Regions from separate parts of the Microbacterium sp. Z10_103 genome, predicted to be linked through region 2. Evidence: predicted binding sites of a transcription regulator. Region 2 holds the regulator's gene; the other holds the start of a gene.
The links. Region 2 encodes HrcA, which represses chaperone genes, less so after heat shock. Its sites were predicted from a motif close to TTNGCACTCGNNNNNNNCGAGTGCNAA; they were not measured.
Positions count from the first base shown of each region.

Region 1 (14,602 bases), 1.0 Mb from region 2:
ACCGAACAGGCTCGGCAGGATCGTGGCAACCTCGTCGAACGTGATCAGGGCGATCGCGTCGGGGTCGGCCGCGAGGACCTCGCTGATCTGCGTGTCGAACGTGGTGTCACCGGTGTTGTAAGTGGTCTCCGCGACGACCTCGCCACCGGCGGCCTCGAAGGCCTCCGAGACGTACTTGGCCAGGCCGGTACCGTACGAGTCGTTCAGCACGATCAGACCGAGGGTCTGGTTGCCGTCCTCCGCGATGAGGTTACCGAGCACCTCGCCCTGCAGCACGTCGGAGGGTGCGGTGCGGAAGTACAGCCCGTTGTCCTCGTAGGTGGTGAAGGCGTCCGACGTGTTGGCCGGCGAGAACTGGATGACGCCCGCGCCGACGACCTGGTCGATGAACTGAAGCGACGTGCCGGACGAGGCAGCACCGATGATCGCGGAGACGTCCTCGCCCAGCAGGCGGGGGATCTCGGTCTCGTATGCCTTGTTGTCGGTGTCGCCGGAGTCACCGAACGCCACCTCGATGGACAGGCCGGTCTCATCGGAGATCTCGTTGATCTGTGAGGCGGCGTAGCCGACGCCGGCCTCTTCCGGCGGGCCGAGGAAGGCCAGGTTTCCGGTCTGAGGAAGCGCGGTGCCGATCTTGAGGTCGAGCTCGCCGCCGACCTCGGACGACGAGTCGCCGCTCTCGGCGGCTTCGCCGCCGCCGCCGGCGCACCCGGCGAGAATGAGCGCGCTGGCACCGACCACGGCGATGCCGCCGATGACCTTACCGGCGCGCGAACGTGTGAAGACGCTCATGTTGCTCCTTGCTGCTGTGTATGAAGGCGGGCCAACTCGGGCGCCACCAGTGAGCTAAACCTAATGCGCGGGGCATCTCGCGAGTATTGCCGTTCGTTAACGATGTGTAACGGGACCCAATCGTTACCTGGCACGGATGCTGCGGCCCTCGGGCCGCGCGTCAGGCCAGTTCCGCCACATCCGCGGTCGCCCCGCGCCCGCGCCGTGCACCTCGCACCGAGTCCGCGGTGAGCAGGATCAGGGCCACCCAGACGAGCCCGAATCCGATCCAGCGCTCCAGGGGCATCGGCTCGCCCAGCACCCACACCCCGATCGAGAACTGCAGGATGGGCGCCACGAACTGCAGCATCCCCATGACCGTCAGCGGCGTGCGGCGGGCACCGGCGGCGAAGAACAGCAGCGGAGTGGCCGTCACGACGCCCGCGAGGAGCAGAAGGATGGCGTGCCCGGCGCCGGCCGTGAAGAGCGTGAGGCCCGAGGTGGCGCCGACGATGGCGAGCTGGACGAGAGCGACGGGAGTGAGCCACGCCGATTCGAGCGTCAGTCCGCTGACGGCGTCGACGGCCCCGCCGATGCGCTTCTTCACCAGTCCGTACAGGCCGAAGGAGAACGCCAGCCCGAGCGCGATCCACGGGAAGGCGCCATACCCGACGATGATCACGATCACCGCGACGGCAGCGATCCCCAGCGCGACCCACTGCGTGATGCGAAGGCGCTCGCGGAGGAGGAAAACGCCGAGCATGACGGTCACGAGCGGATTGATGAAGTACCCGAGGCTCGTCTCGATGACGTGGCCGGTGAGGGTGGCGAGCACGTAGATTTGCCAGTTGACGTAGATGAGCGCCCCCGCCAAGGCGGTCCAGCCGAGCAGACGCGGCTGGCGGAGGATCGCCAGGAGCGGCCGCCACGCCCGCGTGACGGCGAGCAGGGCGACGCAGAACACCAGCGACAGCACGATCCGCCATGCGACGAGTTCCCACGGCCCGGTCGGCGCCAGCGAGACGAAGTACAGCGGCAGGACCCCCCACATGAGGTACGCCACGAAGGCGTACCCCCCGCCGAGCAACGTTTCGCGGCCCTCGGACCGGCGGGGTGCGGACGGGAGGTGGTCGGTCGTCCGGGTCACTCGATCAAGCCTACGGGCGCCCCGCCCTAGGCGCGCCGCCCTAGGCGCGCCGCCCTAGGCGCCGGAGGGAACCGCGCGGGGATGCAGAAGGCCCCGGATGCCGCAGCATCCGGGGCCTTCGTCAGAACGTGTGCGTCAGCGGACGACGACTGCGAGCACGTCGCGCGCCGAGAGCACGAGGTACTCGTCGGCCCCGAACTTCACCTCGGTGCCGCCGTACTTGCTGTAGATGACGCGGTCGCCGACGGCGACGTCCAGCGGGACGCGGTTGCCGTTGTCGTCGATGCGGCCCGGCCCGACGGCCACGACCTCGCCCTCCTGGGGCTTCTCCTTGGCAGTGTCAGGGATGACGAGACCACTGGAGGTGGTCTGCTCTGCCTCGACCTGCTGGATGACGATGCGGTCCTCGAGCGGCTTGATGGAAACCGACACGGTCTACCTCTTCTTTCTTGACGCTTCGGTACGGAAGACTCGTTAGCACCCACCCATGGAGAGTGCTAACGCCAGTCTACGGAAAGAGTTGGCACTCATGCAACGCGAGTGCCAATCCCTGCACTCCGGACGTGGGCGCACGAGCACGGCGGGCGTGTTCCGACCTCTCTTCCTATCGGTTGATGCGTGTGTAAGAATCCCGATCACAGGTCGGCACGTAGGGGGCACGGGCCGACGAATTGGGACATCAGTGGGGATGTCGCAAGGCATTCCATACCGATGGTGTGGAGACGAGCGGGTGTGTTTCGGCGCACCTTCGTCCGGGGGAAAACAATATGAATGCTGCGTACTTTCTGGCGATCGACATCGGAACGAGCCGCACTTCGGCGGCTATCGCGAGGTCTGCTCCAGACGGCAGTCTGCTGGCGACACCGGTGCCTCTGGGGCGCAGCGGTGACAATGCACCGACCGTGGCCTTCGCCGCCGACGGCGAACTGCTGTTCGGCGACGCCGCCGAACGGCGCGGTCATACGCAGCCCGACCGCCTGATCCGCGAGTACAAGCGCAGGATCGGCGACGACGTGCCGATCCTCGCGGGCGACCGCGCGTTCGCGCCGGAGGAGCTGTACGCCCTCACGGTGGACTGGGCCGCGCGGGTCGTCGTGGAGCGCGAGGGAGATACGCCGGCCCAGCTGGCGATCACCGTGCCGGCGGCCTGGGGCGACTATCGCAGCGGTCTCGTCCGGGCGGCCCTGGCGACCCAGGGATGGCGCGATGTCGTCGTGATCTCCGAACCCGAAGCTGCCGCACGGCACTACGAGTCGACCAATCCGCTGGACGCAGGACGGGTGCTCGCCGTGTACGACTTCGGCGGGGGGACGTTCGACGCGGTCGCGCTGAAGAAGGACGCGCACGGCGAGGTTCGCATCGTCGGTGCACCGTCGGGGATCCCCGACCTCGGAGGTGCCGACTTCGATGACGCGGTCGTGCGCCACGTCGTGCGGACCGCACAGGTCGACGCGACGACTCTCTCGGGAACCGCCGCGGGGCGGATGGCCCTGTCGGCGCTCCGCCGCGAGTGCGTCGACGCGAAGGAGTCGCTGTCGTTCGATTCGGAGGCCGTGGTGCCCGTGCTCGTCGGCGGCGACCAGCGCAGCGTGCGCCTGAGCCGCGACGAGTTCGAGCTCATGATCGCCGACGACCTGGAGCGCACGGTCGAGGCGTTCCAGGATGCTCTGGATGCCGCGGACGTCGAGCTCGCGGACGTCGACGCGATCCTCCTCACTGGCGGAACCTCACGCATCCCGCGCGTCGCGCAGGTGCTGTCGGAGCGGTTCGACCGTCCGATCGCCCTGGACGCCGACCCGAAGGCGATCATCGCGCTCGGCGCGGCGAGGGCCGCCGCCGACGCGGCCCGGGCTGCCGTCGCGGCGCACGCCGGCGACGACGCGGATGACACGGATGCGGCGCTCGCGATCTTCGAGACGCCGGCTCCGGCGTCTGCCGCTCCGCGTCGGGCCTGGTTCCGGCGGCTGCCGAGTGCCGCGTACATCACCGTGGGCGCGGCGATCCTCGTCACCGGCATGGGGGTCGCTGCTGCACCGGCGCTCGGCACCGGCGTGATCACCGCATCCGAGCGGGCAGGGATGACGACAGCGCCCGTCGCCCTGGACGACGTCGACGACTCAGCCTCGGTCGAAGCGCCCGTCGCGGAGGCGATCGTCGAGCCGGTGGCCGAGGTACAGACCCCGTCCGCACCGTCCGCCCAGTCCTCCCAGCGCCCGCCCGCGAAGAAGCCGGCGGGCCCGACCCCCGGCACGAAGCGGACCGCGGCGCCGGAGGCTCCACGCACGGCGACCGCACCGAAGTCGACGGCCGCATCGCCGTCGACACCGTCGGGCTCGGGTAATCCCGCATCGACCGGGACGCCGGCGGGACCGTCCACCGGCTCCCCCGCCACCGACCCCGCAACCGGGAGCGGCACGGGCGACGACACCGGAGGCGACGCAGGCACCGGAGGCGACGCAGGCACCGGCGGCGGTGACACCGGAGGCGACACGGGCACCGGAGGCGAGACAGGCACCGGCGGTGGAGGCGACACCGGCGGAGGCGACACAGGCACCGGGGGCGACACAGGCACCGGCGGCGACGCAGGCACCGGTGGCGGTGACACCGGAGGCGGTGGCGGCCACGGCGGTGGTGGTGGCGGCCACGGCGGCGGCGGCCACGACGGCGGCGGCCACGGTGGCGGTGGTGGCGGCGGCCACGGCGGCGGCGGCGATCACGACGGCGGCGGAAACGGTGGCGGCGAGTCGACCCCGCCCGCCGAGGAGCCCGCACCCGCTCCCTCGCCGATCTCGGCTGCCTGAGCCGCACGGGTCCGGACGATGGCGACCACGGCGACCATGCCCATCTCTCCCCTGCTCCACGAGGAGTTCGACGGCGTTCCGATGATCCTGACGCGCCCGGCGCGCATGCACGTGGAGGCGCTCGTCCACGATGACCGCGCCCCGCGCGTGCTGCTCGTCGGGACGGCGGGTTCGGGGAAGACGCGCCTCATCCGGCGGCTTCTCGCGCAGTTCGCGCAGGACGGGCGTACCGCCGTGCCGGCGCAATCGGCGAGCGCCATCGCGTCCGCGTCTGCCACCGAGGTCGTCGTCGTCGACGATGCTCATCTCCTTCACCCGGACGACCTCGCCGCGGTGGCCGAGCGGCTCCGCATCCCCGGCGCGGGCATCGTCCTCGCCATGCGCCCGTGGCCCGCCCGCGACGAGCTGCGTGCGGTCGCCGAGGAGCTGGAGAAGGTGCATCCGGCGATCGTGCTGGGCCATGTGACGCGTGCCGACGTGCTGGACGAATGCGCGGAGAAGGGATGCCGGATCACACCGCGCTGTATCGACAGCATCCTCGACCTCACCGGGCATCTCACGTGGCTGGTCTCGGAGGCGCTCGCGGTGCACAGCGACAACTGCGACGAGGATGCGGCACACCACAGCGTGCGGGAAGAGCTGCGCGACATCATCGCGCACCGCATCGCCGGATTGGACGATGACCTCCGGCGGGCGATCGAGACGCTGTGCCTCACGCCTCAGAGCCTCCCCTCGGATGAGGCAGCGCAGTGGTCGCACGCCGGCCACGCGAAAGGGCTCCTGCTGCGCAACGGGCAGCCGGCACCGGTGGTCCGTGACACCGTGCGCGCCACGATCGGCATCGACCGGTTGGTCGGGTTGTACGCGGAATCGGGCATGACGGAGACGGATCCCACACTGCGTGAGCTTCTCGGCGGCCTGCACCATCCGCGCGTCGCTACGGCGCTCCTGCTCGACGGCGACGCGGCCCTTCCGCGTGACCCCCGTCGTGCCGACGAACTGTTCCGGGCCGCCGGTGAGGCCGGCGCCGATCCGCGGACCGTCGCCGTGCGGCGAGCACGGGCGGCGTGGAACGCCGGGGCGATCGACACCGCCGGGACGGTGCTGGATGCCGCGGCGATAGAACCCCCGCACGCGACCTTCGCCGAGGCGGGCTCGATCGCGGCGGCCGTCTGGGCGGCGCGAGGCGACATGCGGATGGCGTCCACCGTCCTCACACATACCGCGCTGGGCTCTCCCGATGCGGTGGCCCATGCCACGATCGCGGCGATCGGCGCGGGCGACGTCGAGGAACTCGACCGCCTCGCGGACGTACGCCCCGCGCGGGCGGTCCCGTCGACCCTGATCGTGTCCCAGGACCTCCTCGCGCGAGGTCTCCGCGCGAGCCTCGGTACACAGGCGCGCACGTGTTTGAGCGACCTTGTGCGGGCCACCGAGATGTACACGGCATCGGCGTGCGATGCCCCCACTCCTGAGCTGCCGGCCGTGATCGCGGCCATCGCCGCGCTCAGCCTCGGAGAGCTCAACGTGGCCCACACCGTGATCGACGCGGCCGTGCAGACCCGCCACGGCGGCACCTGGGCGCGCTCCCGCCTTCTGCTCTGGCAGGCATGGATCGCCGTCCAGCGCGAGCGACCGCACGAGGCCGAGATCGCTCTTCAGCACGCTCAGATCGGCCGGAAACTGGCACCGCGCGAGCGGATCCTGGCCGACGCGATCACCATGGCTCTGACCCGACGATACGCGGACTCCTCGGCGCTCGCGCCGGCCTGGCGGCTCGCGCGCGAGAGCATCCTCCGCGCGCGTTTCGACCTCTATTCCCTCCTCCCGCTCACCGAGTTCGCCGTCAGCGCGGCGCGGTTGGGCGACATGGATCGGATCCGCCCCAACCTCGATGAGGCGTATGCCGCCGTCGAGCGCCTGGGGTCGCCGCCCATGTGGTCGAGTCACCTCAACTGGGCGGGGCTGCACTGCAGCATCATCCTGAACCAGCCCGGTGATCTGGCGCCGCACGCGCGGGCGCTCCTTGCCGCGGCACCGCACAATCGGCTGGCGAAGATGATGGCCCGGGCCGGCAAGGTGTGGACCGAGGTGCTGACCGGTCAGGTCGACGTGGACGACATCGAACACGCCGCCCTGGGGCTTGCAGCCGTCGGCCTCGCGTGGGACGGCGCCCGGCTTGCCGGCCACGGGGCCGGACGGACCGAAGACCGCCGCGTCATCGCACGCCTGCTGGCATGCGCGCGGCAGCTGCACCCGCGGGAAGAACTCGACCGGACGCCCGACGAAGAAGCGAGCGGGACGACGGGGTCCCTCACCCGGGCGATCGAGGTTCTCAGCGCGCGCGAACGCGACGTGGCGGTATTGGTCGTTCAGGGGAAGACCTACGCAGAGATCGGCGAGTCGATCTTCATTTCACCTCGCACGGCTGAGCACCATATCGCCCGCATTCGCCGGCGCCTGGGCGCGACGTCGCGATCCGATCTCATCGCGAAACTCCGTCTCGTTCTCGAAGACGCCGCCGAGCCCGGCGACCTCCGCCGATCCGCCCGCACGGCGGAGTTCGCCTGAGCACCACGGGACCCCCCGCGTGCCCCCACCCACCCCCTAGTGCACCCCCTACGGCATGGGGGTAGCCCCCGACGCGGGGCGGGAGCGGAAGCAATAGCGTCGAGTCATCATCACCCTAAGGAGCCGAAATGAGCGTCACACTGGCCACGATCGCCGACGCGCTGATCGAGTTCATCCTCAGCCTCCTCCGCGATCCCGAAGCGGCCGCGGAGTTCGACCAGGATCCGCAGGCGGCACTGTCGTCGCGGGGGCTGAGCAATGCCACAGCCGCGGATGTGTGCGCCGTCGCACCGGTGATCGCGGAGAGGGCACAGATCGTCCCGGCCGCCGTGGCCCCCGACCCACGGCCGGCGCCGCCAGAGGTGAGTCCCACCGTGCGGGAGATCAACGCGATCACGAACAGCTTCTCCTACGTCGATGACCGCGACACCGTTCTCGACCAGTCGGTGAATCAGAACATCTGGGCGGACGGTGATGTCACCCAGGTGTTCGACCAGGACGCCGTCGTAGCCTCGGGCGATGACGCCATGGCCGCCGGCGACGACGCCACGGTCGAGACCGACATCGACAATTCCACGGACATCGACGCCGGGGACGACGTGGCGATCGACGGAAGCGACATCACAGAGAACACCGCTACCGACTCGGGCAACACCACGACCGACACCGCGACGACGACGGATGCGTCGACGACGACGACCGTGACGGACTCGATGAACGAGACCACGGGCACCGCCACGGCCGACGACTCCTTCAACGACAGTGCGTCCACCTATACCGAGACCACCGTCGACAGCGACACGTCCGCGGTGTTCGACTCCTCCGACTCGGCCGTGATCGAGGAGATCCCGTCCGATGACAGCTTCTGATCTCGAGCGGAGGCGCGACCCCGACAACGCCGTCGCGGGTCGCGGCCTCCCCTCGAACACGACCGGGGAAGGACGTGCAGCCCCTGCGCGTCCTTCCCTCTCAGACAAAGAGGCCGCGCCGGTGCTGGTGAAACTGCCCGCACCGGCGTCGGTGCGTCTCAGCCAGCTGTCATGGGTGCTCTCGCTCGCGGTGAGCGCGGTCGCCGTGGTCTACCTCTTCATCATTCGCGAGCCGCAGCTGCCGGAGATCGTCCGTGTCATCAAAGGCGTCGACGAGAGCCGTGCTGACGCGACCTACGACACCGCAGCCGACATCGTGTTCTGGTCGGTGTTCGGGGTGCTCGTCGCCCTCTGGCTCGTCCAGGTCACCCTGCTGGTCTCCTTCTCGAACCGCCGACCCCACATCCGCTGGTGGCTTTTGGGCACCGCGCTCCTCCAGGGCGGCGTCTTCCTGGTCTGCCGCGAACTCGTGGCGGTGGGAGAACGGGGCGTTCCGCTCGAGCGCGTGCTGTTGCTGGCTCTGGCCTTGGCCGTGGTGGGGTTGCTCTTCGCGACCTTCCCGCGCGCCCTACGCTGGACCGCTCGCAAACACGACGTCGTCCGCGGCGCCGGCGCTGCGGGCGGCGACCTCTGACGCGATTCCCTCGATGCTGCGCACGACCATGCGGCAGAGGTGCGCGGTATAGCGGTCGTTGATCGGCGACTCTCCCAGCGCGCGCCAGCGGGTGAGCAGTGCTCCGATGCGGGCCGTGCGCTCCTCGGGTCTCGCCGTCTCGGGCAGACCCAGCCGCGCGGATGCCGAGATGCCCAGGCCGCCGAGGACCCGCTCCCCCTCGGCGACGTCCGCCGGCGAGAGAGCAACGGAAGAGGTGCGTAGGTCAGCGAGAAGGGTCAGCTCGCGCAGCTCGTGACTGCGCGACACGATCCGCTCGATGCCACCGAGCACGGCGTCCGCTCCCGGGCGCGGCCGTTCCCGGACGACCTGTTCCACACCCTGCAGGACCCCGCGCGCCTTCAGCGCGACAGCCCGGGCACGGAAGTGGTCGACGACGAACTGCTGCAGCGTCACCATGCCGCTTTGCTGGACGAGCCGCTCGGCGAGGGCGGACGAGGACGTCGCACCGCCGCGGATGAGGGCAGCCGCCAATCGGACGCCGAAGATGCCGAAGCGTTGCAGCAGGTTCTCCCGCACGGGGATGCTGAGCGAGGTCGCCGTCGTCGGACGCACGAACCGGTCGGCCGACAGCAGGAGGCGCTCCCGCACGTCACGGTCCAGTCGCGCGAGCTCGCGCAACGCGATGAACTCGCTCTCGCGAAGGGTGCGCGCGCCCTCCGCGAGCAGGCCGGCGACCGGGAGGACCCCGAGGGCGAGCGCTCTCAGCTCGCCGTCGCGGCGATAGCGGTCAGCGATCGCCGCGGCGGAGAGCAGCGAGTCGATGCGGCCCGAGCCGATCTCGTCTGCGCGGGACAGCACCGCCACGGCGTTCACGGTGGAAGACGGCCCTGCCGCCGTGTCGTGGAACGCCCGCAGGAACGAGACGTCGGAGGAGTGCACGTGCCGCAGGAGATACACGATGGCGTCGGCGGCGGACGGGGAGTTCTCCGGCACGAGGAACTTCATCGACCGCGCCGAGTTCGTCCGCGTCACCGACGCGATTCCGGGCGTGTCGATGAGGATCGTCGACCGCAGGCTCTCCGACGGCCAGCCCACGTCGATCCACGCGACGTCCTCGACGGGATGGCCCTGCAGGTCGAGATCGAGCCGCCCCTCCACACGGCGGACAGGCAGGCGCACCGCCGTTCCGTCGACGAGGTGCATGGTGATCGCCGCCGTCGGCGCATAGCGGTACCACGTGATCGCCCGCGTACATTCACCGGCATCGGTGGGGGCGATCCGCTCGCCGATCAGGGCGTTCAGGAGCGTGGACTTCCCGGCCTTGACGATACCCGCGACCGCGACGCGCAGCGGTTCGCGCAGCCGGCGGGCGTAACCGTCGAGAAGCTCCACCGTCTCGGGCTCATCCTCGTACAGGATGCGGGTGGCATCGATGACGTCGGCGACGTCGCTCAGCGAGGTCCGCATCACTTCGCCCGCCGCGCGGCCGCAGCCTCGATCGCGGGGATCTGCTGGCGGAGGTTCTCGATCTGACGCAGCCGCGTCTCGAGCTCTTTCACCCGCCCGTCGCGATCGGCGGTGTAGGTCGCGGCGGCCTGCTTGGCGGCGAGCACCGACTCCGACAGCGACCGGTGCAGCTCGTCGGCGATCGTTCCGAAATGATCGCGGGAGGCACGTTGAACGAGGCGCAGACGATCTTTCAGCTGCTTGCCCACCTGGAACACGACGTCTTCGATATGCCGGCGCAAGAGGTTCTTCGCCTCCATCTGCCGTCGCGTCAGCCGGCCGGTCATGTCTTCACGGAAGGCCCGGCGGCCGACGAGCACGCCCGCCAGCAGAGACAGGGGATTGATCAGCGAGAGGCCGACAAGGCTCGTCGCGAGCCCCACCATCAGCACACCCCCGTACGAGCCGCGCACCCCGATGTAGATCTTCTCCGTGGCACTCATGCGCCCCTCGTCGAGCACCTGCAGCTGCTCAACCGGGTCGAGCACGCCGGTGACATCGCCGACGTCGATGAGGGGGATGCCCGACTCCCCTGCGATGAACTCCTCGGCGACCCGCTCCGACAGCCACTGCGAGCGCTCGTTGGTCCAGACGAACGTCTCCGACACGGCGGCGGAGACGCGCTGGTCCAGCCACTCCGCGATCTGATCCCAGATCGGGCCGGGGTCGCCCTCGTCGATGGCCGCCTCGCCGTCGCGCTGCACCTTGCGCAGGCGGTCGCGCAGGTCGTGCTCGGTGTCGGCGATCAGGTCGGCGATGCCGTCACTGAGCGTGACTTGCCAGCGGGCCGAGCGGCCGCGGAATTCGTCGGCACGCGCCTTCGCGTCCTCGAGTTCGGCGATCATGCGCGGCGTGTCTTCGGGATGCACCAGGGCGTTGAGCTCCGAGCGCACCGACATCCCCAGCTGGTCGACAACGGTCGTGAGGTCGTGCACGGCGGCGCGCCGGTGCAGCAGCTCGGCGCGTCCCAGCACGTCGCGGCGCAGATGCGCGACGAGTGCGGGGAACCCGGACTCGTCGTTGAGTTCGCGATCCTGGTGCTCTGCGGCCAGCAGGCGCAGGTCACTGGAGACGGCGAAGATCGGCACGTCGCCGAGATCATCCAGACGGGTGCGATCGATCGAGTGGATGTCACGCCACTGCGGATAGATGTCCGTCTTGCTCAGGACCGCGGCGACATTGGGTGAGATGCGCATCGCGTGCTGGAGGAACGTCATCTCCGGCTCGGTGTACTCCTGTGAGGCGTCGGAAACGAGGATGACCGCGTGCGCCGTCGACAGTGCCGCAAGAGTGGCCAACGCCCGCGTGGACTCCAGGCCCCCAACACCCGGTGAGTCGACGAGGCGAAGGCCACCCTTGAGGATTTCCCGGGGCAGGAGCACTTCGGCGCCCACGATCGCCCGCCCCGGAGGCATCTGCGCACGGTCAGACACATACGAAGCCAGATCGTCGAAGGAGATCTGCAGCCGCTCGACCGTTTCGTCGCCGCCGCCTTCGGGCCGCAGGAAGACGGCAGCGGAGGGCTCTTCGGCGTACCCGACCGACGTCGGCACCGCGGTGGCGACGTCGTCGTCGACGGCGCACGCGGGCGCGTTGATGAGCGCGTTGACGAGCTTGCTCTTGCCCTGTTTGAACTGTCCGACGACGATCACCCGCACATGCGGATCGAGGAGGCGCGTGCGGGTGTCGTCGAGTCGTTTGGCCAGATCCGTTCGCCCGACCGCGCCGGAGAACGAGCGCGTCTGCTCCACCAGCCGGACGAGCTCTCCTGGCGGGACAGGCACCGGTGTCCGCTCCGGAGCTCGAGGGCCCGCGGCCGTGGCGACGGCGCCTGCCGATTCGGGTGCGGTCACGGTGTTCTCCTCAGGTGGACGGGCGGGGACAGCAGAGGGCGATGACCCCGGGTCGGGTCATGACCCGGGGTCATCGCCACATCAGGCAGTCGTCACAGATCGACGTCCACGTCGGGATCGTCGTCCGCGATTCCGGACATGCCGCTGTCCCAGATGACGTTCGCGTCGACGTCCCAGTCGTTCGTCGACGTGGTCGTGAACTCGTCGTTGAACGAGTTCTCGACGTCCAGCGTGGCGGAGTAGGTGTTGTCCACGTTGTCGAGGTCCCAGTCCTGCGAGTTGTCGGTCACCGTGGTGTTCACCGTGGTGGTGTTGCCCGAGTTGTAGGCGAAGTTCACGTCCTTCGAGCTGCCGTCCATCAGGATGTCGCCTCCGGCATCGATAGTCGTGGCGTCGTTGACGTTGTAGGTGACGTTCACGTCGTCACCCGCCACGTAGGCGCCGTCACCGCTGTTGACCACCGCATCCGGAGCGACCCACTGGTCGAGCCCCCCGCCGGCGGCGACGTTGGCGTTGATCGACTGGTCGACGATCGTCGACCGGTTGTCGATCATCATGTCGCCACCGCCGCCGGCGGCCCCCAGCACGTTGCCGAAGCCCGTGTCGTACGAGCGCAGGCCGGCATTGACCGAGTTGTCGTTCGTGGAGTTGTCGGAGTTGTCCGTGTCCGAGTCGTCGGTCACCGTCACGGTGTCGTTGTAGGACCCCTCGTTACCGGAGTGGTCGGTGTCGGTCTCGGTGTTGTGCGAGTTCGCGTGGAACGAGTCGGTCGCCGTCGCGTCGGTGTTGCCCGAGCCGTTCGTCGAGGCGTCGACATTGCCGACGTTGCTCACATCGGCGGCGAGGTTCGCGGTGTTGGTGGTCGTCGTGTTGAACGACCCGCGTGTTTCCGCGGTGACGTCGATGTCGGCGGTGTAGTCGTCGAATGCCATGTCCTTGCTCTCTTTCTCGAAAGGCGCGAGCGCCCGGATGCTGGTATGCCGGCCGCCGTTGGCGGCGGCCGGCAGCGGGTCTCACATGCCGAGGTCGGTGCCGTCCGCGATACCGGAGCCGACGCTGTCGACGATCGCGTTGACGTCCACGTCGACGTTCGTGGTGGAGTCGAAGACCCCCGAGTCGTTGTACGAGCCGCTGACGGTGCTCGACCAGTCGTAGGCGTTGTTCGAGTCGTCGATGTCCCAGTCCTGCGAGGTGTCGGTCCAGTTCGAGGTGAACGAGTAGTCGTTTCCCGAATTGATCGAGGTGTTGACCGTCTTCGTGCTGTCCATCAGGATGTCGCCGTCGGCACTGATGGAGGTGGACTCGTCGATGTTGTAGGTGACGCTCACGTCGTCGCCAGCCACGAACGCCCCGTCGCCGGAGTTGACGACCGCGTCACTGGATACCGAGGAGAAGACCGGGCCGTCCGCGGCGACGTTGCCGTTGACCGACTGGTCGACGATGGTCGAGCGGCTGTCGATCATCATGTCGCCGCCGCCTCCCGCGGCCGCCGCCGCTCCGCCGACGTCGCCGAAGCCCGTGTTGTAGCTGCGGAGACCGGCGTTGATCGAGTTGTCGTTCGTGGAGTTGTCGGAGTTGTCGGTGGTCGAGCTGTCGGTGAAGCTCCACGAGTCGTTGTACGAGTCGGTGTTGCCCGAGTTGTCGGTGTCGGTGTCGGTGTTGTGCGACCCCCAGTGGAACGAGTCCGTCGCCGTGGCGGTGGTGTTGTTGCTGTCGTTCACCGACTCGTCGGTGTTGCCCGCGTCTGTGACGGCAACGTCGACATCCAGCGTGTTCGTCTCGTCGTCGTTGAACGAGTCCGCAACCGTCGTGCTGAGCGCGGCGTTGAGGGTGTAGTCGTCGAAGGCCATGATCCCTGTCCATTCCCGGGGCTCTGCACCCCGCGTGAGTTCGTGGCCTCACAGTACGAACGCACGGCACTCGGCCACATCGGGGATGCCTCCGGGGATTCGGGGTCGTTGGGAGGGGGTCCCCTCCCCCCAACCCCCTATCGGCAGGGGGTACCGACTCGGACGCGTACGGGGCCGCGCCTAGGGTGGAGGGGTGGATATGGCGGAGTTGACGGCACTGCTCACGCCCGAAGGGCTCCGACTCCTGGATGAGGCGGGCGAGATCTCGTCGACAACCGACGTCACGCGCGCGGTCTCGCAATTGCGCTCCGCCGGGCACTCCCCCGACCTGGTCTCAGCCGTCGTCGGCCAGGCGCGCCTTCGTGCGCGTGCCCGGACGAAGTTCGGACCGTTCGCCGAACGCATGCTGTTCACCCGTGCCGGACTCGAACAGGCCACCCGCCTCTCGGTCGCCGCGCGCCACGCCGGGCGGTTCCGGGCGGCCGGGATCTCCCGCGTCGCGGACCTCGGCTGCGGCATCGGGGGCGACGCCCTGGGCTTCGCCGCGCTCGGCCTGGGGGTGCTCGCCGTCGACGCCGACGAGGTCACCGCAGCAGTCGCCGCCTACAACCTGGCCCC
Region 1 covers NZ_JBZEGK010000001.1:311,325-325,926, reverse strand. The annotation lists gene AC4FS2_RS01410 (ABC transporter substrate-binding protein) at 1-792, opposite strand, end outside; gene rarD (EamA family transporter RarD) at 953-1,918, opposite strand; gene groES (co-chaperone GroES) at 2,054-2,350, opposite strand; gene AC4FS2_RS01395 (Hsp70 family protein) at 2,686-4,719, shown strand; gene AC4FS2_RS01390 (LuxR C-terminal-related transcriptional regulator) at 4,756-7,290, shown strand; gene AC4FS2_RS01385 (IniB N-terminal domain-containing protein) at 7,419-8,159, shown strand; gene AC4FS2_RS01380 (hypothetical protein) at 8,146-8,793, shown strand; gene AC4FS2_RS01375 (dynamin family protein) at 8,728-10,242, opposite strand; gene AC4FS2_RS01370 (dynamin family protein) at 10,242-12,134, opposite strand; gene AC4FS2_RS01365 (hypothetical protein) at 12,227-13,066, opposite strand; gene AC4FS2_RS01360 (hypothetical protein) at 13,148-13,984, opposite strand; gene AC4FS2_RS01355 (class I SAM-dependent methyltransferase) at 14,178-14,602, shown strand, end outside.
Region 1: a site for HrcA is predicted at 2,439-2,465, ahead of groES (co-chaperone GroES). Genes of this name have one in related genera too.

Region 2 (14,602 bases):
GGTGCGCGGAACGATGACCATTTCTGCGTCCGGGGCGAGTTTGCGGAAGAGTCGCTCGTTCAATCGCAGCTGATCGTACTGGCCGTTGACGAACCACAGCGGAACGTGGATCCGCTGCAGCGCCGTGAGCAGGTCCAGCACGGAAAGGCTCGCCATGGCGGTGTCTTGCGCATCGAAGGCGTAACCGCCGGCGCCGAAGTCATCACGGGTCTCGGCGGGGAGGGTCTTCTCCAGCATGTACTGCGTGATACGCAGCCCCCGCCCGGGAAGCGCGTCGAACCCCCGTGCCAGTGCGCGGTAGGTGGCCAGGCCCAAGCCGCGGGGGATGGCGGTGCAGGACGCGGCGATGAAGCCGTGAAGAGGCGGCGGATCCGTCGCACCGGCGTACTCGATGCACAGCAGCCCGCCCATGGAATGTCCCACCAGGAGCACGGGGCCGCGTTCGGCGGCGGCGCGCACGGCGGTGTCGATCGTCTCGAGTGCGCCGTCGAGGGTGAAGGTTTCGGCCATCCTCGTGCCGTGGCCCGGCAAGTCCACCGCCGTCACGGGCGTGCCACGGCCTTCGAGGTACGCGACCTGGGCGCGCCACATGGTCGCCGACGTGCGGATGCCGTGGACGAGCACGACCTGGACCGTCATGCACCCACGATACGACGCGGCCCCGGCCTCTCCGCACGGGAGACCGGGGCCGCCTTGCACGCGTCAGCGCGACGCGGCGGTCCGGCGCCGGAGGACGAACGCCAGGCCGCCGGCCACCAGCAGGAACCCGCCCGCCAGGGCGACACCCCACGGCAGTTCCGCACCGGTGACCGCGAGGGCGCCGGATCGGAGGACGGTGACGCCGACCTGGATGGGGTCGAGTCCGGCTGCCGTGATGACCAGGCGGTGGGCGCCGAGGTCGAAGTCGACGGGGAACGCGATCGAGAACGAGGTGACGCCGGAGGCGTCGGCCGCGGGGATGCCGGTGACGATGATCGGGTCGCTGAACAGGGTCGCGGCGATCTGCTGCCCGGGGTCGAGGTCGCTGACGGTGACCCGCAGCACGCCGCCCTGTTCGACGCGACCGCCGTTGCTGAGCGTGACGTCGGCCCACTCGCCACCCGTCTGCTGACCGGCCGCGGGCGGGGTGACACCGGGGTCGACCGGCGTCGGCGGCGTCCCCGGGTTCTGACCCGGGTTGCCGACGAGGGACAGGATCGCGCGACCGAGCGGCGCGGGGTCGACCACGTCGAACTCTTCGAAGTACGCCAGCGTCGCGTCGAGGTCGACCTGACCGGTGTCGGTGCGGTCGGTGCCTTCGGCGAACGTGGCGAATCCGTCGCCGCCGTTGGCGAGGAACGAGTTCGTCACGACGGTGAACGTGTCCGTCGGAGCGATCGCCTCACCCTGATAGCTCATCGAGACCACCCGCCCGCTCCGCGGTGCGGCCTGCCCGGGCGGCGGTGCATCCTCGACGTACTCGTAGCTGAACCCGTCCGAGACCCCCAGGTGCAGCTTGGGTCGGTCGCCGGTCGCCTTCCACTGCTGCTGCAGGATCTCCTGGATCTGCGCGCCGGTGAGGGTGACCGTCACCAGGGTGTTGGCGAAGGGTTGTACCAGGGCCGCTTCCTTGTAGGTGACGATGCCGTCCTCGCCGCGGAGCAGGTCCGCTCGCAGTCCGCCCGGGTTCATCAACGCGATCTGGGCCGGGGTGCCCGCGAACTGCGGGTTGTCACTGGTGGCCCACAGGTACACGTCGGCGACCCAGTTCCCCATCGACGACTCCACCCCGCGGTCATCACCGGGCTTGGCACCGCCGCGGAGGATGTCGCCACTGATCTCCCCGACCGGTACGGCACCGCGCACGTCGGCTTCGGCGACGTACGCGTCAACGGTCGCCTGGATGTCGGCGTCGGCGGGGTACGCGCCCTTCAAGGGGAAGGTGCTTCCATCGATGGAGACCAGTTCGTCGCGGACCCGGTCGTAGGCGATGTCGAGCTTGCCCATCGCCTTGCCGTACTCCGCCGCTTGAATCACGGGGCGGGTCTGACCCGCAGCCCCATCGACGGGTACGTCGCACGCGTAGGTCTGGTGCGTGTGCGCCGACACGATCGCGTCGATCTCCGCCGACGCGCCGGTCGCCAGCGCCCCGAACCCGGCCTGATCGGCGGCGAGGGCCGCGCAGTCGCCGGAGGTCGCGGCGCCGGAGTGGGTCAGCAGCACGATGACGTCCACATCATCCCGCGCTGCCAGTTCGGCGGCGACCCGGTTGGCCGCTTCCACCTGGTCGCCGAACTCGATCGTCGCGACCCCGGCGGGGTCGACCATCGTGGCCGTGTCCGGTGTCACCGTCCCGATGAAGGCGACCCCCACACCGTCCTGCTCCTTGATCACGTACTCCGGAAGCACCGGATCGGCGGTGCCCTTCGCGTACACGTTCGCCCCGAGGCCGTACGCCTCACCAAGTGCACGCTGCTCGGCGGTCACATTCGCCGGGTCGGTGTTCCCCCCGAACCGCGGGATGACCCGGTTCACGAGGTCATCGAGCCCCCGGTCGAACTCGTGATTACCCACCGCGCTCACGTCCAGCCCCGATGCCACCAGGGTGTCGATCGTGGGGTTGTCGTCCTGAATCAGCGACGTGAACGTCGATGCCCCGATGTTGTCACCGGCCGACACGAACAAGGTGTTCGGGTTCTCCGCCTCGTGCGCCTTCACGGCCCCGGCGATCACCGCAGCACCCGCTTCGTCACCGGACGGGTTCGCTTCCATTCGACCGTGGAAGTCGTTGATGGTCAGGATGTCTATCTCGACCGGTGCTTCCTCGGCGGTGAGGCCGACTTTGACGGGGTCGTGGTCCGATGAGCGGTGCGGGCCGGGCTCGTGGAAGAGGGCGCCGTGGTTGTTGTGGCGGCTGTACTCCAGAGCGACGGACTCGCCCGAGTTGATGTTCCAGATGTCGGCGCCGGTGGCGCGTGCGAGCGCCGCCTCGTTCAGCAGCACGTGGTCGAGTGAGCCCGACAGTCCCTGGAACGAGTAGCTCGACTCGCCCAGTTCGAAGGCAGCCTCCGCGTCCGCGTAACCCCCCGCGTAGAGCACCTGCAGCGGGTCCTCCTGGCCGTAGGAGTTGAAGTCCCCGGCAAGGATCACGGAGGCGGTATCACCCTGGATGTCGGTGACCCAGTCCCGCAGCGCGGTCGCCTGCGCCACTCGGGAAGCGTTCGATGCCCCCTGTCCATCACCGCTGTCCTCGTCGCCGGGGAGCGGTCCGGCCGATCCCTTGGACTTGAAGTGGTTCACGACGAACAGGAACGGGTCGCCTCCGGCGAGGGGCTCGAAGACCTGACCGATCGGCTCACGCGCGTTGCTGAACGCCTCGTCGCCGTCGCTCAGGGCGCCCAGGGCGCGGGACGGTCCGACGGGCTCGACGAGCGCCGGCTGGTAGATGATCGCGTTGGTGATGAGGTCCTGCTCCGTGACGGGCGGCAGCTCCTCCGAGGATCGGACGTAGTCCCACGTGCCTGCTCCGGCCGCGTCGTTCAGCGCGTCCACGAGCGATGCTGTGGCCTCGTCCGGCGTCTCACCGAGCGCCGCGGAGTTCTCGATCTCCATCAGCCCGACGACGGAGGCGTCGAGGGTCGTGATGGCCGAGACGATCTTGTCCTGCTGGCGCTCCAAGTCCGCCGCATCCCAAGCGCCCCGCTGCAGGCATCCCTCGTCCACGTTGTTGCCGTTGCCGGTGCGGTCTACGAATGGTTCGCACGACGGGTCACTGTCTCCGAGCGTCGTGAAGTAGTTCAAGACGTTGAAGGATGCGACGCTCACAGCGCCCCCCACGCCGGCGGGAGCCGCCGTACGGGGATTCGAGAATTCCACGCCGTCGTCGCCGCCCGAGCCGTCGCCGACCAGCGCGCGCGTGGGGTTGAGCTTCCAGGCGCCGTTGCGCCAGTCGACGATGACGGGTGCGGCGAAGCGCGCCGCACCGCCGACGACCACCGGCTCCGTCAGTGACACGTAGGGCGGGGTCAGCCCGCTGTTCGCGGCGCTCAGGAAGTTGGTCGACGCACCGTCGTCGAGGGTCACGGCACGCGCCGCGTTGTCAGCTGCGACCGCCGCCGCCTCGCCGCTGCCCGGGGTCGCGGCATCCGTCGGCTGGCGCAGCGGCTCGTCGCCAGCTGCGAGTCCGACTTCGCCGTACTGGTTGGTCGTGAAGGTGTTCGTGACGGTGAAGGCGCCCTGCGGCTGCACGAGCATCGACTCGAGTGCCTCACGCTGGCCGTCATCGGTGGGCCACCCCACGGTGGCGGGCACGGGCTCGGCCGCGTCGGCGATCACCTGCGCGTCGCTGGGCCCGACGGTCAGCTCCGTCAGGCCGTTGAACTCACCGACCACCCCGGTCACGCGGACGGTCTGCCCGAGGGCGACCTCCGAGACCGCCTGCGGCGCGAAAACGAACACCGCGGTGGACGCGGTGTGGGTGGCGAGATCCAGCGCGCCGCCCGTGCCGGGCGTCTGGATCACGTACCCGTTGAAACCGCCCGTGGGGTAGTGCGCCGTTACGACACCCTCGGTCGTCACGGTCTGACCGCCGAGCGGACTCGACGGTCCCGTGCCCTGGATGCCGGCGATCGTCACGACCGCCGGGTCCGTCGGCGTGGGCTCGGGCGCGGGTTCGGTGGGTGTGGGTTCCGGGGTCGGCCCGGGGGCGGGTTCGGCGGCCCCCTGCGAGTTCCGCGGGGTGGGAGTTCCCGCGGTGAAGTCCGCCCCGTTGACGGCGGTGTTGGTGTGCGCGGTATCCCGAGAGACGCTCGTCGTGTTCGTCGCCCCCGGCGCGGGGGTGCCGGCCGCGGGAGTGGCGTTCGATCCCCACGCGACGTAGTCGACGACGTTCGCCGCATCCGGGCCGCTGACCGCCGTGGTGTCGGACGCGAGGGCCACCTTGCCCGCGGTGCCCCCGAGCGCCAGCGAGCCGGTGGCGTCCGGGGTGGGCAGGGGAGTGGTTCCGCCGTCGCCCGCAGCGAGTTGAACGAGGAAGTGGCCGCGTGCGGGGATGGTGCCCGTCAGCGGGAGCTGCTGGGAGAATGCGCCGGTGGCGGAGGCGTACTGCAGCGTCCAGCCCGTCAGCGCCGCCGGTGCGTCGCTGACGTTGACCAGCTCGACGAAGTCGTGGGTCAGGGTGGCGCCGTTGTTGCCGCCACCGCCGTACACCTCGTTGATGACGACCGGGGTATCCGGGCTCACTGCGGCCGAGGCGGGGACGCCGAGACCGACCGCGCCGAGGGACAGCGCGCCGACGAGCGCGGCCGAGAGCAGGGAGCGGATCGTCCCCGTCCGGTGGGAGTCACGCAGAACCGGGACCGAGGGATGCGTCGTCACAGACTCTTCTCCGAGATTCTGAGCGCACGCGAGCATCGCGATGCGCCCGGGGTGGGCACCGTGGGGGGTCGGGGGGACCTGACTCCGATCATAGGGATGGCCGCGGACACCGGGTTTCCGGGGTGTGAACAGTCCGTTCCCGCCATCGAAATGATGCTCGTCGGCGGGTCGCCCGCGCCTGGGTTCGGAGATGGGGGGCGCCCCCTACGATGGCGGCATGCCGCACGTCTCCGCGCACATCGACGACATGCCGGGGTCGGGCGTGCGCCGGATTCTGGAGATCGCGCTGCGGCGCCCGGGGACGATCATCCTGTCCGTCGGCGAGCCCGGGGAGGCCGTCGCGGAGCGGATCCGCGCGGCAGGCGCGCAGGCGTGGACGGACGGTGCGACCCGCTACACGCCCAACGGCGGCATCCGGCCGCTCCGCGAGGCGATCGTCGCCAAGCTCGCACGCGAGAACGACCTCGACGTCGACCTCGAGCAGGTCTGGGTCACCGTGGGGGGAACGCAGGCGCTGCACCAGGCGATGACGCTCGCGCTCAGCGCCGGCGACGAGGTCCTCGTTCCCGACCCGGGCTACACCACCTTCACGATGAACGCTCATATGCTCCAGGCCCGCCCTGTGCCGTACCGACTCGAAGCCGTGCGCGGCTTCGCGCCCGACCCCGACGCCCTCGCGCAGCTGGTCACACCGCGCACCCGCGCGATCGTCATCAACTCGCCGTCGAACCCTCTCGGGGTCACCTACGCCCCCGACCTCATCGCCGAGCTCGTCGCGTTCGCCCGTCGGCACGATCTGTGGCTCATCAGCGACGAGGTGTACGAACGGTTCACGTGGGGTGCGCCCCACGCCAGCGCAGCCACGTTCGACACCGACGGGCGGGTGCTCACGGTGTTCTCGACCTCCAAGACCTACGCCATGACCGGTGCGCGAGTCGGATGGCTCGTCACCCCGCCGGGGATGACCGAGACGATGCTTCGCGTGCAGGAGGCGGCGATCAGTTGCGTCGACACCGCCGCGCAGTACGCCGCCCTCGAAGCTCTCACCGGACCTCAGGACGGCGTCATCGCGGCGGGAGCGCACTACGCCGCCAACCTTCGAGCCGCCACAGCGGTGCTCGACGACGGCGGATTCACCTATCTCGAGCCCAGCGGCGCCTTCTACCTCTGGATCGACATGTCGCACGCGACCGAGGGGAACGTGGCGGCATGGTGCGAGCGGTTCCTGGACGAGCGCGGTGTGGCAGTGGCCCCCGGCTCCGCGTTCGGGGCGTCCGGCGAGGGGTGGATCCGCGTGTGCGTGGCGAGCGATCGAGGGGCGCTCGTGGAGGGGATGCGGCGACTGCCCGCGCCGCACGCGCCGCGCCCGTAGAATCGACGGGACATGTCACCCCGTGCCCTACAGCCTCTCGCGCCGTCCGCGACCCCGCCCGAGCTGATCCGAAACTTCTGCATCATCGCCCACATCGACCACGGCAAGTCGACGCTGGCCGATCGGATGCTGGGGATCACCGGTGTCGTCGCCGACCGCGACATGCGTGCGCAGTACCTCGACCGCATGGACATCGAGCGCGAGCGTGGCATCACGATCAAGAGCCAGGCCGTCCGGATGCCGTGGGCCTCGGCATCCCAGACCTACGCGCTGAACATGATCGACACGCCCGGGCACGTGGACTTCACGTACGAGGTCAGCCGGTCTCTTGCCGCGTGCGAGGGTGCGGTCCTCCTCGTCGACGCCGCGCAGGGGATCGAGGCGCAGACCCTGGCGAACCTCTATCTCGCGCTCGAGAACGACCTGCACATCATCCCGGTGCTGAACAAGATCGACCTCCCCGCGGCTGACCCCGAGAAGTTCGCCGCCGAGCTCGCCGGACTGATCGGGGGGAGCCCCGACGACGTCCTGCGGGTGAGCGGCAAGACCGGCCAGGGCGTCGAAGAGCTCCTCGACCGGATCGTCCAAGAGATTCCGGCACCCCAGGGCAAGGCCGAAGGCCCCACCCGCGCCATGATCTTCGACTCCGTGTACGACGCGTACCGCGGCGTGGTGACGTATGTGCGCATGATCGACGGCAAGCTCGATCCGCGTGAGCGCATCCAGATGATGTCGTCCAAGGCCACCCACGAACTCCTCGAGATCGGGGTGTCCAGCCCCGAGCCCACGCCCACCCAGGGGCTGGGCGTGGGCGAGGTCGGCTACCTCATCACCGGGGTGAAGGACGTCCGCCAGTCGAAGGTGGGCGACACCATCACCACGCACCGCAAGCCCGCGACCGACGCCCTGCCGGGGTACACCGATCCCAAACCGATGGTGTTCTCGGGCATTTACCCGATCGACGGCAGCGACTACGCCGACCTGCGTGAGGCGCTCGACAAGCTCAAGCTCTCCGACGCATCCCTGCAGTACGAACCTGAGACGTCGGTGGCGCTGGGATTCGGGTTCCGGGCCGGTTTCCTCGGGCTGTTGCACCTGGAGATCATCACCGAGCGCCTCGCCCGCGAGTTCGGACTCGACCTCATCACCACTGCGCCGTCGGTGATCTACACCGTCACCACCGACACGGGGGAGACCATCACCGTCACCAACCCCAGCGAGTACCCGGACGGGCGGGTCGCTTCGGTCTCGGAGCCCATGGTCAAGGCGGCGATCCTGCTGCCGAAGGATTACGTCGGCACGGTGATGGAACTCTGCCAGTCCCGCCGGGGCACCCTCCTGGGCATGGACTACCTGAGCGAGGACCGCGTCGAGCTGCGGTACAACATGCCGCTCGGCGAGATCGTGTTCGACTTCTTCGACCAGCTCAAGAGCCGCACGCAGGGGTATGCGAGCCTCGACTACGAGCCCGCCGGCTCGCAGGAGGCCGACCTCGTGAAGGTCGACATCCTCCTCCAGGGCGAGAAGGTGGACGCCTTCAGCTCGATCGTGCACCGGGAGAAGGCCTACGCCTACGGCACACTGATGACCGAGCGCCTGCGCAAGCTCATCCCGCGCCAGCAGTTCGAGGTCCCGATCCAGGCGGCGATCGGCGCGCGCATCATCGCCCGTGAGAACATCCGCGCCATCCGCAAGGACGTGCTCGCCAAGTGCTACGGCGGTGACATCACCCGCAAGCGCAAGCTCCTCGAGAAGCAGAAAGAGGGCAAGAAGCGCATGAAGATGGTCGGCCGGGTCGAGGTGCCGCAGGAGGCGTTCATCGCCGCTCTCTCCGGCGACATCGACACCAAGAAGTAGCCCGCGCCCGGGCGCCGGCCCCGCGGGAGACCGCCCGAATCGGAGCATGTTCCACAGGGCTGGGGAGATCACGGGCGCCACACGGGAAACCCGAAGTACCCTGGATGCATGCGCCGTGGGACCTTTCGAGACGAGACGGTCGACTACGCCGCCGTGGGAGCGACCCAGGCACCCGACCTCATGCACTACCCGCCGGAGCGGTCCATTCCCGCGGAGGAGAGCTGGCGGATCGGCAGCGGCGAGGAGCGTTTCGCGGTGGCGAGTGAAGCGCTCCTGTCGTGGGCTGCGCAGCGCGAAGGGGGTCTCTCGCTCACCGACGTCCGCCCCGCACAGGGGCCGATGTATGCCGGCGTCGGCTACGACGCCGAGGGCAATCCGGTCGCCCCCAGCCGGCTCGAATCCGACCAGCGATTCGATGCGGACGGCACCCCGTTCGTGGCCCCCGGTACGACGGTGCGCCTACGCGGTCGCGTGCGCCGGATGCGCGTCGACGCCGAACTACGTGTGATCTCCGTCAGCGAAGAGCCGCGTCGCGTGGGCTTCATCCTCGGGACGGTCGGAGACTCCGTCGTCAGCGGCGAGGAGCTGTTCCTGCTCGAGTGGCGCGAGAACGACGAGGTGTGGTTCACCGTCCGGGCCTTCGACGCTCCGGCTGCGCTGCTCTACCGGCTCTACCCGCGGCTCATCCGCCACCGGCGTCGTGACCTGTTCCAGCGGTACCTGCGCGCGATCTCTCCGCTGTACGCGACGTCGCGCTGATGGGCGCTGCTCTTCCTCTCGGCGAGCCCGCACCGCTCGACGGAGCCCTCCCTGCTGACATCCATACCGATCCCGCGGCCGATTTCGGGGCGTACCTCCACGTGCCGTTCTGCCGAGTGCGGTGCGGGTACTGCGACTTCAACACCTACACCGCCTCCGAACTCCGCGGCGCCCGGCAGGACCAGTACGCCGACACTCTCCTCCGAGAGATCGACATGTCGGTCGGCGTCCTCGCGGGCACCGGAGAGGTGCGACCGGCATCCACGGTGTTCCTCGGTGGCGGAACACCGACCCTGCTTCCGCCGGGTGACCTCGCACGGATGCTGGACGGCGTCCGAGGCGCGTTCGGAGTCGTCCCCGGCGCGGAGGTGACCGTCGAGGCCAATCCGGACACCGTGACCGACGCCGTCGCCGTCGAACTGGCCGCCGCCGGCGTCACCCGGATGTCCATCGGCATGCAGTCCGCGCAACCTCACGTCCTGGCGGCTCTGGACCGCACGCACAATCCCGCGAACGTCCGGACCGCCGTCGCTGCCGCGCGACGGGCCGGCCTCGACGTGAGCCTCGATCTCATCTACGGCACCCCCGGTGAGTCGCTCGGAGACTGGCGCTCCTCCCTGGAGGAGGCCATCTCGCTCGAACCCGACCATCTTTCGGCCTACGCGCTGATCGTCGAGGACGGCACGAAGCTCGCGCGGCAGATCCGGCGCGGGGAGCTCGCCGAGCCCGACGACGACCTCGAGGCCGACATGTACGAACTGGCCGACGACCTGCTGGAGGCGGCGGGGCTCCACTGGTACGAGGTGTCGAACTGGGCACGCACCCCCGAGCAGCGCTCCCGGCACAACCTGGCGTACTGGCGCGGCACCGACTGGTGGGGCTACGGCCCTGGCGCGCACAGTCATGTCGGGGGAGTCCGATGGTGGAACGTCCGCCACCCGGCCGCGTACGCCGCCCGGCTCGCGCAGGGCCAGTCGCCCGCGGCCGGACGGGAGCGACCGGACGCCGACGCCCAGCGGCTCGAGGCGGTGCTGTTGCGCTCGCGCATCCGGGAGGGCATCCCCGTGGCCGAGCTCCTGGCCGAGGGACGCCACGCCGTGGCCGGGCTCGTGGCGGACGGTCTCGTGGAGGGCGGCGAAGCCGTGCGCGGGCGCGTGGTGCTCACTCGTCGTGGGCGCCTGCTGGCGGATGCTGTCGTGCACACGCTGACGCGGTGAGCTTCCGGCTGACGTCCACACTCATCCGCTAGAATTGGCACTCAGGGATGACGAGTGCCAACGTTCGTAGGGGAGGAGCGCTATGGTCACGGAACGCGGTCTCCAGGTGCTGCGAGCCATCGTGCAGGATTACGTCGATACGCGTGAGCCCGTCGGCAGCAAGGCCATCGTCGATCGCCACGCGTTCGGCGTCTCGGCCGCCACGATCCGCAACGACATGGCGCTGCTCGAAGACGAAGAGCTCATCACCGCCCCGCATACCTCCTCGGGACGCGTCCCCACCGACAAGGGATACCGCGTCTTCGTCGATCACCTCGCCGGCCTCCGCCCCCTCACGCCGGCCCAACGCTCCGCCATCGCGTCGTTTCTGGGCGATTCCGGCGACCTGGACGATCTGCTGGCGCGCACCGTCCGTGCCCTCACTCGTCTGACCGGGCAGGTCGCGATGGTGCAGTATCCGTCGTTCGCCGCCGCGAACGTCACCCACGTCGAGCTGGTGGGGCTCGGCGGCGGCCGGATGCTGGTGGTCGTCGTGACCGACACCGGCCGTGTCACGCAGCGGATCGCGCTCGCCCGCGAGGCACCCACCGACGCTGAGCTGGTCCAGCTGCGAGCCCGCATCGGGGCGCTGGTGGTCGGGCGCTCGGTGCGGGACGGCGCGGAGCGGCTCACGGCCCTCCTGAACGGCGCTGCGCCTGCCGGCGGCGGACTGGACGCGATCGCGCACCCCATCCTTCGCGTGCTCGCCGAGGAGCTCGAGGAATTCCGCCAGGACCGCCTGGTGATGGCCGGCACGGCGACCCTCGCGCGGCGGGAGTCGGACTTCCGCGGCAGCATCTACCCGCTCCTCGAAGCAATCGAGGAGCAGGTGACCCTGCTCCGTCTGATGAGCGAGATGGTCGCGGATGAACAGGGACTCTCGGCGAGTATCGGGCGCGAGAACGAACCGTTCGGCCTCCCCGAGGCCTCCGTGCTCATCAGCGACTACGACGCACCTGCCAGTGGTGCACGCGTGGGTCTGCTCGGTCCGACCCGAATGGACTACCCCTCCAATCTCGCGACGGTTCGCGCCGTCGCGCACTATCTGACCCGGATGCTCGAAGAGGACGAGAACAGCCGCTGAGGCGGGCATCCGGTTCCCGAACGATCCCGCGCTCTGCGGGCAGGAAGGCGACTGTGGCTGACCACTACGAGGTCCTCGGCGTCGCGCGCGACGCGTCCGTGGACGAGATCAAGCGTGCCTACCGGCGTTTGGCGCGCGAACTGCACCCCGACGTCAATCCCGGCGAGGATGCAGCGGAGAAGTTCAAGCTCGTCACGCATGCGTACGACGTTCTGAGCGACCCGGAACAGCGCCGCCGCTACGACATGGGCGGCGACTCGAACCCGTTCGGCGGGGGCGGTGCCGCCGGCTTCGGCGGCTTCAGCGACATCTTCGAGTCCTTCTTCGGAAGCACGGGCGGCGGCGGTCGCGGTGGGCGCCCGCGGTCGCGGCGTGAGCGCGGCCAGGATGCGCTCGTTCGGGTGACGCTGGAGCTCGGCGACGTCGTGTTCGGCGCGCATCGCGACCTCGAGGTCGACACGGCCGTGCTGTGCGAGACGTGTCAGGGTTCCTGCTGTCAGCCCGGCACGTCCGAGGTCACGTGCGATATCTGCCACGGCACCGGCAATGTTCAGCGGACGGTGCGGAGCCTCCTCGGCAACGTGGTCACCTCGCAGCCCTGCGCGACCTGCCAGGGATACGGCACGACCATCCCCTACCCCTGCGCCACGTGCCAGGGCCAGGGCCGGGTCCGCTCGCGTCGCACGGTGTCGGTCGATATTCCTGCGGGCGTCGAGACGGGGCTGCGGCTGCAGTTACCCGGGTCCGGCGAGGTCGGGCCCGCCGGCGGCCCGAACGGCGACCTTTATCTCGAGATCAACGTCGCCCCGCACGAGGTGTTCAGCCGGGAGGGCGACGATCTTCTGGCGACGCTGGAGGTGTCGATGCCCGACGCCATCCTCGGCACGGAGACCACCATCGGAGCTCTCGATGGCGAGGTCGAACTCGAGCTGCGCCCCGGCGTGCAATCCGGCGATGTCCTGACCATCAAGGGCCGCGGCGTCACCCCGTTGCGCGGCACTCAGCGCGGCGATCTGCGGGTCGGCGTGCACGTGGTCACCCCCACGCGGCTGGACGGCAAGGAGCGTGCGCTCATCGAGGAGTTCGCCCGGCGGGCGAAGCCGCCCGAGCCGCGGCTGGCGGAGTTCCACCAGGGGCTGTTCGCGAAGCTGCGCGACCGCTTCCGAAACGCCTGAGCCGTGGCGCTGCACTTCCTCACCGAGGAGGCGACCGACGCGCAGCCGGGCGGCGACATGGTCCTCACCGGCGCGGAGGCGCACCATGCGGCGAACGTGCGGCGCCTCCGGTCCGGGGAGGGCGTGACCGTGGGGAACGGACGCGGGGTGTGGCTCGACGGCGCCGCGACCTCCGTGTCGGCGCGGGAGGTCGTCGTCCGGGTCTCGGCCCGAACCGAGGTGCCGGCGCCGGCCCCGCGACTGATCCTCGTGCAAGCCCTCGCAAAGGGCGACCGCGACGAGCTCGCCGTGCAAGCGGCCACCGAGCTGGGCGTGGACCGGATCATTCCCTGGCAAGCGGAGCGCAGCGTGTCGCGGTGGGATGGCAAAGTCGAAAAGGCCCTCGGCCGCTGGCGCACGATCGTCCGAGAGGCCGCCAAGCAGGCGCACCGCGCGTGGCTGCCGGACGTGACCGAGCCGGTCGACACGACCGCACTCTCGGCGCTGTCACCGGGAGTGCGGATGCTGATCCTCGAACCGTCCGCGTCCTTGCCGCTGTCCGGGCTCGACCTCGGCGCCGACGCGCGCGACATCGCCCTGGTCGTCGGGCCCGAGGGCGGTGTGTCGCCGGGCGAGATCGCTGCGCTCACCGCGGCCGGAGCGGAGCCCGTGCGCCTCGGCGCGACAGTACTCCGCACCTCGACTGCAGGCGCCGCAGCTCTCTCGGTGGCGAACGTGGCCCTCGGCCGCTGGTGACCCGCCCCGCCTGGGGTGGGCGGCCCGTCGATAGACTGGACGTATGAGCGAACCGTCGATCTTCACGCGCATCCTCGAGGGCGAAGTCCCCGGCGAGATCATCGCCGAAACGGAAAACGCGTTCGCCATCAGGGACGTCGCGCCGAAGGCGCCCGTGCATCTGCTGGTGATCCCGAAGACGAGCGCCTACCGCAACGTCGTCGAGCTGGCCGCCGGGGATCCGGGACTCCTGGCGGAGCTTGTCGGGCTCGCCAGTAGCGTCGCGGCTGAACAGGCCGGCGGCGACTTCCGTCTCGTCTTCAACACCGGCCCCAGCGCCGGTCAGACCGTCTTCCATGTCCACGCCCACGTCCTCGCGGGTGACCTTGATGAAAAGAGCCTCGGTGGCTGATGATTCCGGCATTTCCGTCGATCGCGTCTACGCGGACGGCGTGGCGATGGTGCAGCTTCTCGGTCCGCAGGACCGCCTGCTGCGGGTCGTGGAGAAGGAACATCCGGATGTGGACGTGCTCGTCCGTGGAAACGAGATCACTCTGACGGGTCCGGCCGAGGCCGTCGCCCGTGCGCGGGAGTTGGTGGACGAGCTGCTGTCGATGACGCGGGCCGGTCACGGACTGGATCCCGCCGATGTGTCGAGCTCCAGTCGCATCCTGCGCAACGCCGCCGACGCCGGCGGGGGGCTGCGACCGTCCGAAGTGCTGGGGGAGGCGATCCTGTCCTCCCGCGGGAAGGTGATCCGGCCGAAGACTCTGGGGCAGAAGGCGTACGTCGACGCCATCGAAGAGAGCACGATCGTGTTCGGCATCGGTCCCGCCGGGACGGGTAAGACCTACCTCGCCATGGCCAAGGCCGTCCAGGCTCTGCAGCGCAAAGAGGTCAGCCGCATCATCCTGACGCGCCCGGCCGTCGAGGCCGGGGAGCGGCTCGGGTTCCTCCCCGGCACGCTCACCGACAAGATCGACCCCTATCTTCGGCCGCTGTACGACGCGCTGAACGAGATGATGGACCC
Region 2 covers NZ_JBZEGK010000001.1:1,356,244-1,370,845, reverse strand. The annotation lists gene AC4FS2_RS06395 (alpha/beta fold hydrolase) at 1-639, opposite strand, end outside; gene AC4FS2_RS06390 (ExeM/NucH family extracellular endonuclease) at 703-5,355, opposite strand; gene AC4FS2_RS06385 (pyridoxal phosphate-dependent aminotransferase) at 5,573-6,727, shown strand; gene lepA (translation elongation factor 4) at 6,740-8,584, shown strand; gene AC4FS2_RS06375 (DUF1990 domain-containing protein) at 8,693-9,343, shown strand; gene hemW (radical SAM family heme chaperone HemW) at 9,343-10,560, shown strand; gene hrcA (heat-inducible transcriptional repressor HrcA) at 10,643-11,683, shown strand; gene dnaJ (molecular chaperone DnaJ) at 11,737-12,858, shown strand; gene AC4FS2_RS06355 (16S rRNA (uracil(1498)-N(3))-methyltransferase) at 12,862-13,593, shown strand; gene AC4FS2_RS06350 (HIT domain-containing protein) at 13,637-13,984, shown strand; gene AC4FS2_RS06345 (PhoH family protein) at 13,962-14,602, shown strand, end outside.